One region of the Pantoea sp. B9002 genome, then DNA from elsewhere that is predicted to be linked to it. Evidence: predicted binding sites of a transcription regulator. Region 1 holds the regulator's gene; the other holds the start of a gene.
What was found. Region 1 encodes CRP, which controls carbon source genes, mostly activating them, when cyclic AMP is high. Its sites were predicted from a motif close to ATGTGANNNNNNTCACAT; they were not measured.
Positions count from the first base shown of each region.

Region 1 (5,686 bases):
CAACATGCTCGCTTGCCTGCTGGGTCAGCAAGGTCACGATGTACCGATTGATGCCGGCATCGCCATCTCAGCGCCGCTGGCGCTTGAGCCGTGCAGCGGCAAGCTGGATGTCGGCTTTTCGCGCTTCTATCAGCACTATTTACTGACGCAGCTGAAAAAGAACGCCACGCGCAAACTGCGCGCCTGGCCCGGCACGCTGCCGGTCGATCTCAGCCAGTTACGTGCTTTCCGCCGCTTACGCGAGTTTGATGATGCGATAACCGCACGTGCGCACGGTTTTATTGACGCCAACGACTATTATCAACGTGCCAGCGCGATGCCGCTGCTGACCGGCGTGCGTAAACCGCTGCTGATCATCCATGCGCAAGACGATCCCTTTATGACCGACGCCGTGATCCCGCAACCTGACCAGCTGTCAGCCTCAATCCAATATCAGCTGACGCAGCAAGGCGGCCACGTCGGTTTCGTTGGCGGCACCTTGCTTAAACCGAAAATGTGGCTGGAACAGCGCGTGCCCGACTGGCTCTCAACCTATCTGGATGTGTAATTGTGATTATTCCCTGGCAAGAACTCGAAGCGGACACGCTGGAAAACCTGATTGAAACCTTCGTGTTACGCGAAGGCACCGATTACGGCGAGCAGGAACGCAGTTTGCTGCAAAAAGTCGCCGACGTGCGCCGCCAGCTGGAGCGCGGCGACGTGGTGCTGGTGTGGTCGGAACTGCATGAATCGATCAATATTATGCCAAAGGGTGAATTCCGCGGCTGATGCGCCCCGCGGCAATTCGTGGTAACAATGCTCATCGCCGGACTTCACAGGGAGCTCTGTTATGTCAGCCAGGCATCCAATTATTGCCGTCACCGGTTCCAGCGGCGCCGGAACCACCACCACCAGCCTCGCCTTCCGTAAGATTTTCCAACAGTTGAATCTGCATGCGGCGGAACTCGAAGGCGACAGTTTCCATCGGTTTACGCGTCCGGAAATGGACATGGCGATCCGCAAGGCGCGCGATCTCGGTCGTCACATCAGCTACTTCGGCCCGGAAGCCAACGACTTCGGCCTGCTGGAGCAGACGTTCAAACATTATGGCCAAACCGGCCTCGGCGAATCGCGCAAATATCTGCATACCTACGACGAAGCGGTGCCGTGGAATCAGGTGCCGGGCACTTTCACGCCGTGGCAGCCGCTGCCGGAAAACACCGATGTGCTGTTCTATGAAGGCTTGCACGGCGGCGTGGTTACCCAGCAGCAAAATGTGGCGGAGCATGTCGATCTGCTGGTTGGCGTGGTACCGATTGTTAACCTTGAGTGGATTCAGAAGCTGGTGCGTGACACCGGCGAGCGCGGCCATTCACGCGAAGCGGTGATGGATTCGGTGGTACGTTCGATGGAGGATTACATTAACTTCATCACGCCACAGTTCTCGCGCACCCACATTAACTTCCAGCGCGTGCCGACCGTTGATACCTCAAACCCGTTTGCCGCACGCGAAATTCCGTCGCTCGACGAAAGCTTCGTGGTGATTCATTTCCGTGGTCTGGAAGGCATCGCGTTCCCCTATCTGCTGGCGATGATTCAGGGATCGTTTATTTCGCACATCAATACGCTGGTGGTGCCGGGCGGCAAAATGGGATTGGCGATGGAGCTGATTATGCTGCCGCTGGTGCAGCGACTGATTGAAGGAAAGCGGATTGAATAGGTTTGGTGCGGGCTGTGAAAAGGGAGGCATGAATGCCTCCCCTACGACCGATTACAACTCGACAACCTCATAACTGTGGGTAATTTCCACACCTTTACCCAGCATGATCGCCACCGAGCAATATTTTTCCGCTGACAGATCAACCGCGCGCGCAACCGCTTTATCGCTCAATGCTTTACCGCTAACGATAAAATGCAGGTTGATGTGGGTGAAAATGCGTGGCGCTTCTTCACGGCGTTCTGAAGTAAGTTTCACTTCGCAATCGGCCACATCGCTGCGCCCTTTTTGCAGGATTGACACCACGTCAATGGCGCTACAGCCGCCCGCGGCCATCAGCACCATCTCCATTGGACTTGGCGCTTTATCACCGGAATTACCGTCCATTAATACCTGATGGCCGGATGAGGATTCTCCGAGAAAGGTAAGACCTTCCACCCATTTCACTCGTGCCTGCATTATTCTTTCTCCTGAAGCGGCGGTTTTGCCGCCAGAGTACGCTTTCACCTGACAAACAGCAATCCAGAGTAATCCCCCTTCTGCTGAAGCGAGACAACACAAGACAGCTCGCAAAAGCTGTGCTACAAACAGTGCTGAAAATATTTTCGTCATCACAGACGAAGGCCGGAAGAATCAAAAGCGTAGCTTAAGAGTCCACCCGGAATAATTTTTCCTTTACTGGAAACGCTCGACGATTAAACCGCCTGACAGGGAAAAATGCCCCCTGTATTTTGGGCACGATTACAACAGAGGATAATAGCGAATGGTTCTCGGCAAACCGCAAACAGACCCTACACTCGAATGGTTCCTGTCCCATTGCCATATTCACAAATATCCATCCAAAAGCACGCTCATCCATCAGGGTGAGAAAGCGGAAACGCTGTACTACATCGTAAAAGGTTCCGTAGCGGTACTGATTAAAGATGAAGAAGGCAAAGAGATGATTCTCTCCTACCTCAATCAGGGAGATTTCATCGGCGAACTCGGTCTTTTCGAAGAAGGCCAGGAACGTAGTGCTTGGGTGCGTGCGAAGTCTGCCTGCGAAGTGGCTGAAATTTCATACAAAAAATTCCGTCAGCTGATTCAGGTAAACCCGGATATTTTAATGCGACTTTCGTCGCAAATGGCGCGTCGTCTGCAAGTGACATCTGAGAAAGTGGGCAACCTTGCCTTCCTCGATGTCACCGGACGCATTGCGCAAACGCTGCTAAATCTGGCCAAACAGCCAGATGCGATGACTCACCCAGACGGGATGCAAATCAAAATCACCCGTCAGGAGATTGGTCAGATCGTGGGCTGCTCACGCGAAACCGTGGGTCGTATCCTGAAAATGCTGGAAGATCAGAACCTGATCTCCGCACACGGTAAAACCATCGTCGTTTACGGCACCCGCTAATTTCTTCTCACCCACGGCGTGATGGCAACATCGCGCCGTTTCTATTTGCGATGAGCTGATGTGGCGCCGAATCATCTATCATCCCGAAGTTAACTATGCGCTGCGGCAAACGCTGGTGCTGTGCCTGCCTGTGGCTCTCGGCTGGCTGTTTGGCGATCTGCAAAAAGGTCTGCTGTTCTCGTTAGTGCCTGCCTGCTGCAACATGGCGGGACTGGATACGCCGCACAAACGCTTCTTCAAACGCCTGATTGTGGGTGGTTCGCTGTTTGCCACCGGCAGTTTCCTGATGCAGATCCTCACCGCTTACCAGATTCCGCTGCCGCTGATTTTGCTGGCGCTGCCGCTGCTGATTGGCGTAACCGGCGAAATCGGCCCGCTGCACGCGCGCCTGCTGCCCGCCACACTCATCGCCGCCATCTTTACGCTCAGCTTAGTGGGACGTATGCCGATGTGGGTGCCGCCGCTGCTCTACATTGGCGGCACGCTGTGGTACGGCTTGTTCAACTGGTTCTGGTTCTGGCTGTGGAAAGAGCAGCCGATGCGCGAATCGCTCAGCCTGCTGTTCCGCGAGCTGGCCGATTATTGCGATGCCAAATACACCTTACTGACGCAGCTGACCGATCCGGAGAAAGCGCTGCCGCCGCTGCTGGCGCGCCAGCAAAAGGCGGTCGATCTCATCACCACCTGTTACCAGCAAATGCACATGCTGTCGGCGAGCCGCGATAACAGCCACAAACGCCTGACGCGCGCTTTCCAGGTGGCGCTGGATTTACAGGAACACATCTCGGTGAGTTTGCATCAGCCCGAAGAGGTGCAGAAGCTGGTTGAGGAGAGCCACGCCGAAGCGGTGATTCGCTGGAACGCGAAAATCATCTCGGCGCGGCTGCGCGTGCTGGCGGACGCGATTCTCTACCATCAGCTGCCGGATCGTTTTCACATGGAGAAACAGCTCGGCGCGCTGGAGAAAATTGCGCGCCAGCATCCGGATAATCCGGTCGGCAACTTCTGCCTGTATCACTTCAGCCGCATCGCCCGCGTATTGCGTACGCAGAAGCCGCTCTATACGCGTGACCTGATGGCCGATCGCCAGCGCCGCTTACCGCTATTACCGGCGCTGCGCAGTTATCTGTCGTTCAAATCCACCGCGTTACGCACCGCGGCACGCTTCGCCGTAATGCTGATGTTTGGCAGCTCGCTGGCGCTGTTCTTCAACATTCCCAAACCTTACTGGATTCTGATGACCATCATGTTCGTCAGCCAGAACGGTTACAGCGCCACGCGCGTGCGTATTCAGCACCGTGCGCTGGGCACTTTCGCCGGATTGCTGATCGCCGCCGCGTCGCTGCAGCTGGCGGTGCCGGAATCGATCACGCTGCTGTTTATGCTGGGGATCACGCTGGCGAGTTATCTGATCACGCGGAAATATTACGGCTGGTCGATGATTGGCTTCACCGTCACTGCGGTGTATTCGCTGCAATTGCTGTCGCTTAACGGCGCACAATTTCTGCTGCCGCGCATGATGGATACTTTGATGGGCTGTTTAATTGCCTTTGCCGGAATGATTTGGCTGTGGCCGCAGTGGCAAAGCGGGCTGCTGCGTAAGAACGCGCACGATGCGCTGGAAGCCTATCAGGAAGCGCTGCGACTGCTGCTGGGGCCGGAACAGTCGCCAGAGAAACTGGCTTATCAGCGCATGAAGGTTAATCAGGCGCACAACGCGCTGTTCAACTCATTGAACCAGGCATCGAGCGAGCCGGGCTTTAACCTGCAATATCTGAAAGATATGCGCATGTGGGTCACGCACAGTCAGTTCATCGTCGAGCATATTAACGCCATGACGATTCTGGCGCGCGAGCACACCATGCTGACATCGAAGCTGGCAGAACGTTATCTGCAATCCTGTGAAATCGCGCTGCAGCGTTGTCAGCAGCGGCTGGCGTATGACGGGCCAGGTAACGACAGCAATATTCTGGAAGCGCCGGAGAATCTCAATGAAGGGCCGGTAACGATTGTCGAACAGCATGTGAAGCGGATTTTGCAGCACCTTAGCGTAATGCACACCATCTCTTCGCTGGCGTGGAGCCAGCGACCGCATCATGGCCGCTGGCTCAAGGTGTTACGTCCGAAAGCGGATTAAGCGGCCAGCACCTTTTCAATCGCACTGGCGAAACGTGTCATGCCTTCGGCGATATCGGTCGGTTCAATCACCAGAGACGGCACAAAACGGATCACGTCGGTTCCGGCGGTGAGAATCATCAGCCCTTCCGCGGCGGAAGCGTTGAGGATGTCACGCGCTTTGCTGGCGAACTGCGGCTTCAGCGCGGCACCAATCAGCAGACCTTTGCCGCGAATCTCGCTGAAGATAGCGAATTTGCTGTCGATGGCTTGCAGCGCTTCAACAAACTGCTGACGACGCGCTTCGACGCCTTCCAGCACTTCTGTCGTGTTGATGATATCCAGCGCGGTTTCAGCGATGGCACACGCCAGCGGATTACCACCGTAAGTGGTGCCGTGTACGCCCGGCGCCATTACTGAGGCGATTTCGTTGGTGGTCAACATCGCACTCACCGGGAAACCGCCGCCCAGCGCTTTAG
Region 1 is NZ_JACAPA010000036.1:194,581-200,266, reverse strand. It holds gene HX773_RS18100 (hydrolase) at 1-547, shown strand, start outside; gene HX773_RS18095 (YheU family protein) at 550-768, shown strand; gene HX773_RS18090 (phosphoribulokinase) at 830-1,699, shown strand; gene HX773_RS18085 (OsmC family protein) at 1,751-2,155, opposite strand; gene crp (cAMP-activated global transcriptional regulator CRP) at 2,460-3,092, shown strand; gene HX773_RS18075 (YccS/YhfK family putative transporter) at 3,151-5,229, shown strand; gene HX773_RS18070 (aspartate aminotransferase family protein) at 5,226-5,686, opposite strand, start outside.

Region 2 (5,686 bases), on a different contig from region 1:
AACGCGGTATCTTTACCGCTGGCGTGCTGGATGAGTTTCAACGCGCAGGCTTCAATCCCTTTCAACTGTTACTCGGCACCTCGGCCGGGGCGCAAAACCTGTCGGCATTTGTCTGTGGCCAGCCTGGCTACGCGCGACGCGTGATCTCCCGTTACACCACCAGCAAACTGTTTTTCGACCCGCTACGATTTGTGCGCGGCGGACATCTTATCGATCTCGACTGGCTGATCGACATCACCAAACAGGAATTTCCGCTGGCGCTCACCACCGCCGAAGGGCTGTTTGCCAAAGGCAGCGAATTCTATATGTGCGCCTGCCGCAGCGACGATTACCGCGCCGAGTACTTCAACCCAATCAGCACCAACTGGCACGACATCCTAAAAGCTTCCAGCGCGATCCCCGGTTTTTACCGCAGCGGCGTGCAGATGGACGGCGTGAGCTATCTCGACGGCGGCATCAGCGATGCGATTCCGGTGCGCGAAGCCGCGCGTCGTGGCGCGGATACCATTGTGGTGATCCGCACCGTGCCATCGCAGGTGTCCTACACGCCGAAGTGGTTCAAACGCATGGAGCGCTTCTTGTCCGATAGCGCCTTGCAGCCGATGATCAACATCCTGCATCAGCATGAAGAGAGCTATCGCGAGATTCAGCAGTTCATCGAGCAGCCGCCGGATAACCTGCGCATCATCGAAATCTGTCCGCCGAAACCGCTGGCGAGTATGGCGCTTGGCAGCCGCTTGTCATCACTGAATCAGGATTATCATTTAGGCCGCCGCAGCGGGCGCTATTTCCTCGCCACGCTTGGTCAATGGCTGAGTGATGCTGAGCCGCTGGTGCGTTCAACCACGGTTACGCCGCCGGCCGCCGTGGCGAATGCGCCCGACAATCGCCCGCTGATTACGCCCGCGCTGGCGGAAAACGATGCCGATTTTGATAAAGGCTCGCTGGCATGAAGTTTATCGACACGCATTGCCACTTCGATTTCCCGCCGTTCGTTGCTGATGCGCACGCTAGCATCGCGCGTGCTGCGCAGGCCGGCGTGGAACGCATCATTGTACCGAGCGTGGATGCCAGCCGTTTCGCGCTTGTGACGCAACTGGCGCAGCAGCATCCGGCGCTGTATGCCGCGCTGGGCCTGCATCCAATCAATATTGCTGAGCATCAGGAAGATGCGCATCTTGATGAGTTAGAGCGCTGGCTGAAAAAGCCGGATAGCAAGCGAGTGGCGATCGGCGAGATCGGTCTCGATCTCTATATGGACGATGCGCAATTCGCCAAACAGACGCGCCTGCTCGATAAGCAGCTCAAGCTGGCGAAGCAGTACGATCTGCCGGTGATCCTGCACTCGCGCCGCACCCACGATCAGCTGGCGTTGCATTTACGTCGTCACGATCTGCCGCGTCGTGGCGTGGTACACGGTTTTGCTGGCAGCCAGCAGCAGGCGGAGCGCTTTATTCAGCTTGGCTATGCGATTGGCGTTGGCGGCACCATCACCTATGAACGCGCCAGTAAAACCCGCAACACTATCGCCAACCTGCCGCTCAAGGCGTTATTACTGGAAACCGACGCGCCCGATATGCCGCTACACGGTTTTCAGGGCCAGCCCAATCGCCCGGAGCGGGCGCGCAACGTGTTTGACGTGCTGTGTCAGCTGCGCAGCGAATCCCCCGAAACGATCGCCGACGCGCTGTGGCATAACAGCCAGCAGCTGTTCGCCTTGCCCGCCTGATTCTCCCCCGACAGATTCTGCATTTACGCTGCCTTACGCCTGATTAGCTACATTGATAAAGCTGAGAGTACACTTTTGCGCCCATTTTTGTGATAATAATAACAATGACCATCACGGCACATTCCCGCTCGGTTCGCGGTTATTTGTGATGAATGTCACTAAATAATTGTATTTAAATGACAGGTTTTCTTTTTCGTGTGACGTGAAGCGCAATTCATCGTCACGGTAGTTGTTAGAATTATCACATCCCCCGGTGGGTTGTGCCCGCCGATCTGAATTTTGGAGAGCATCATGACCGACCTAAAAGCAGCAGCACAGCGCGCATTGCAACTGATGGATTTAACCACCCTGAACGAAGACGACACCGACGAGAAAGTGATCGCGCTGTGCCGTCAGGCGAAATCCCCAGCCGGTAACACCGCTGCCATCTGCATCTATCCACGTTTCATCCCGGCAGCACGTAAAGCGCTGCGCGAGCAGGGCACGCCGGAAATCCGCATCGCCACCGTCACCAACTTCCCGCACGGCAATGATGACGTTGAGATCGCGCTGGCCGAAACCCGCGCGGCAATCGCCTACGGCGCTGACGAAGTGGACGTGGTGTTCCCGTATCGTGCGCTGATTGCTGGCAACCGTGATATCGGTTTCGAGCTGGTGAAAGCCTGTAAAGAAGCCTGCGCGGCGGCGGACGTGCTGCTGAAAGTGATCATCGAAAGCGGCGAGCTGAAAGACGAAGCGCTGATTCGTGCCGCTTCGGAAATCGCTATCGATGCGGGCGCCGACTTCATTAAAACCTCCACCGGTAAAGTGCCAGTCAACGCGACGCCAGAAGTGGCGGCGATCATGATGCAAGTGATCCGCGACAAAGGCGTGAAGCAGCAGGTTGGTTTCAAACCGGCGGGCGGCGTGCGCACTGCGGAAGACGCGGCGCTTTATCTGCAGCTGGCGGACGACATTCTGGGTGAAGGCTGGGCGGATGCGCGTCATTTCCGCTTCGGTGCCTCCAGCCTGCTGGCAAGCCTGCTGAATACGCTGGGCCATGAAACAGCGACCAGCAAAGCCGGTTATTAATCTCTTTCGTTGATGGTTCTGCGATTCGTAGCGGCGCGATTTATCGCGCTGGTTTTTACGCTTCAGCCCCGACTTAACATCGCGCGATAAATCGCGCCGCTACGGCAGGTGCAAGCTGCCGTATCATTTCAATTTCTACCCCTCCAGGGAGGCAACCGTGTTCCTGCCACAAGAAATTATTCGTAAAAAACGCGACGGCCAGGCGCTGAGCGAAGCGGAAATCCGCTTCTTTATCAACGGCGTGCGCGACAACAGCGTTTCGGAAGGTCAAATTGCCGCATTGGCGATGACCATCTATTTTCATGATATGACGCTCAACGAGCGCGTGGCGCTGACCATGGCGATGCGCGACTCCGGCACGGTGCTGAACTGGAAATCGCTGAATCTCAACGGCCCGATTGTTGATAAACACTCCACCGGCGGCGTTGGCGATGTCACTTCGCTGATGCTCGGCCCGATGGTAGCGGCGTGCGGCGGTTATGTGCCGATGATCTCCGGGCGCGGCCTTGGCCACACCGGCGGCACGCTGGATAAACTGGAAGCGATTCCGGGCTTCGATATCTTCCCGAGCGACGATCGTTTCCGCCAGATTATTAAAGACGTCGGCATCGCGATTATTGGCCAGACCAACTCGCTGGCGCCGGCCGACAAACGTTTCTACGCCACGCGCGATATCACTGCCACCGTGGACTCCATTCCGCTGATCACCGCATCGATCCTCGCCAAAAAACTGGCAGAAGGATTGGATGCGCTGGTGATGGACGTGAAAGTGGGCTCCGGTGCCTTTATGCCGACCTTCGAAGCCTCAGAAAATCTGGCGCAGGCGATTGTCGGCGTCGCCAATGGCGCAGGTTGTAAAACCACCGCGCTGCTCACCGACATGAATCAGGTGCTGGCTTCCACCGCCGGTAATGCGCTGGAAGTGCGTGAAGCGGTGCAGTTCCTGACCGGTGAGGCGCGCAATCCGCGTCTGCTGGAAGTGACGATGGCGTTGTGCTCGGAAATGCTGATCTCCGGCAAACTGGCTGAGAATGACGCCGATGCGCGCCAAAAGCTGCAGCAGGTGCTGGATAACGGCAAAGCCGCTGAAGTCTTTGCCCGCATGGTGGCGGCACAAAAGGGTCCGGTGGATTTCATCGAGCGCATGGACAGCTATCTGCCAGCGCCAACCCTGAGCAAAGCGGTATACGCCGATGGCGCGGGTATCGTCAGCGCGATGGATACGCGTGCGCTCGGCATGGCGGTAGTTGCGCTCGGCGGTGGCCGCCAGCGCGCCAGCGACAGCATTGATTACAGCGTGGGCCTGAGCGACATGATCACGCTCGGCACGCAGATTGACGCGCAGCGTCCGCTGGCGATTATCCACGCCGCATCGGAAGCGCAGTGGCAGCAGGCCGCCGTCGCCGTTAAAGCAGCCATCACGCTGAGCGATACTGCGCCAGCGATTACGCCGGTAGTTTATCGTCGCGTCAGCGAATAACTGGCGCTTCTTCGTGCCAGGCAGCGGCCGTTCGGGTATACTGATCTGATCGCTTTTTTTTGACTTGTCATCGCGCATTGCGCAGGAGACTTGCATGAAACGTGCTTTTATTATGGTTCTCGACTCCTTCGGGATCGGCTCCAGCAAAGACGCCGATAAATTCGGTGATGAAGGATCGGACACGCTCGGCCATATCGCCGAAGCCTGTTTCGAAGGCCGCGCCAATGAAGGTCGTGAAGGCCCGCTGCACTTACCTAACCTGACCAAACTGGGCCTCGGCAAAGCGGCTGAGCTCTCCACCGGTCGTTTCCCGCCAGGCCTCGATCCCAACGCGGAAATCATCGGTGCGTACGCTTACGCCAGCGAATTGTCGTCCGGTAAAGATACGCCGTCGGGCCACTGGGAAATCGCCGGCGTGCCGGTGCTGTTTGATTGGGGCTACTTCAGCGACAAAGAGAACAGCTTCCCGCAGGAGCTGCTGGATGTTCTGGTGAAACGTGCCGATCTGCCGGGTTATCTCGGTAATTGTCACTCATCGGGCACGGTGATCCTCGACCAGCTCGGCGAAGAGCACATGAAAACCGGCAAGCCGATTTTCTACACCTCGGCGGATTCGGTGTTCCAAATTGCCTGCCACGAAGAGACCTTTGGCCTCGATCGCCTGTACGAACTGTGCGAAATCGCCCGTGAGGAGCTGACCAATGGCGGCTACAACATCGGCCGCGTGATTGCGCGTCCGTTCGTGGGCGACAAAGCGGGTAATTTCGAGCGTACCGGCAACCGTCACGATCTGGCCGTGGAACCGCCAGCGCCGACCATGCTGAAAAAGCTGGTCGACGAGAAGGGCGGTGAAGTGATTTCGGTGGGTAAAATCGCCGATATCTACGCCGAGCAGGGCATCACGCAGAAGGTCAAAGCCACCGGCTTAGACGCGCTATTCAACGCCACCATTGAGCAGATGAAGAAAGCGCCAGATACTTCGATTGTCTTCACTAACTTCGTTGATTTTGACTCAACGTGGGGACATCGTCGCGATATCGCCGGTTATGCGGGCGGACTGGAGTTGTTCGATCGTCGCTTGCCAGAACTGATGGCGTTGGTGAAAGAGGGCGACATTCTGATCCTCACCGCCGATCACGGCTGCGATCCAAGCTGGAAAGGCACCGAACACACGCGTGAGCACATTCCGATTCTGATCTACGGCCCGAATGTGAAGCCAGGATCGCTGGGATACCGCGATACCTTCGCTGATATCGGCCAGACCATCGCAAAATATTTCGGCCTGTCCAGCATGGACTACGGCAAGAGCATGCTGTAAAACAGCGCCCCAAATTTAATAAGGAAAATAATCATGGCAACGCCTCATATTAATGCAGAAATGGGTGATTTCGCGGACGTCGTGCTGA
Region 2 is NZ_JACAPA010000021.1:74,259-79,944, forward strand. It holds gene HX773_RS12850 (patatin family protein) at 1-953, shown strand, start outside; gene HX773_RS12855 (TatD family hydrolase) at 950-1,729, shown strand; gene deoC (deoxyribose-phosphate aldolase) at 2,021-2,800, shown strand; gene deoA (thymidine phosphorylase) at 2,958-4,280, shown strand; gene deoB (phosphopentomutase) at 4,375-5,598, shown strand; gene deoD (purine-nucleoside phosphorylase) at 5,632-5,686, shown strand, end outside.
Region 2: a site for CRP is predicted at 1,873-1,890, ahead of deoC (deoxyribose-phosphate aldolase). Genes of this name have one in related genera too.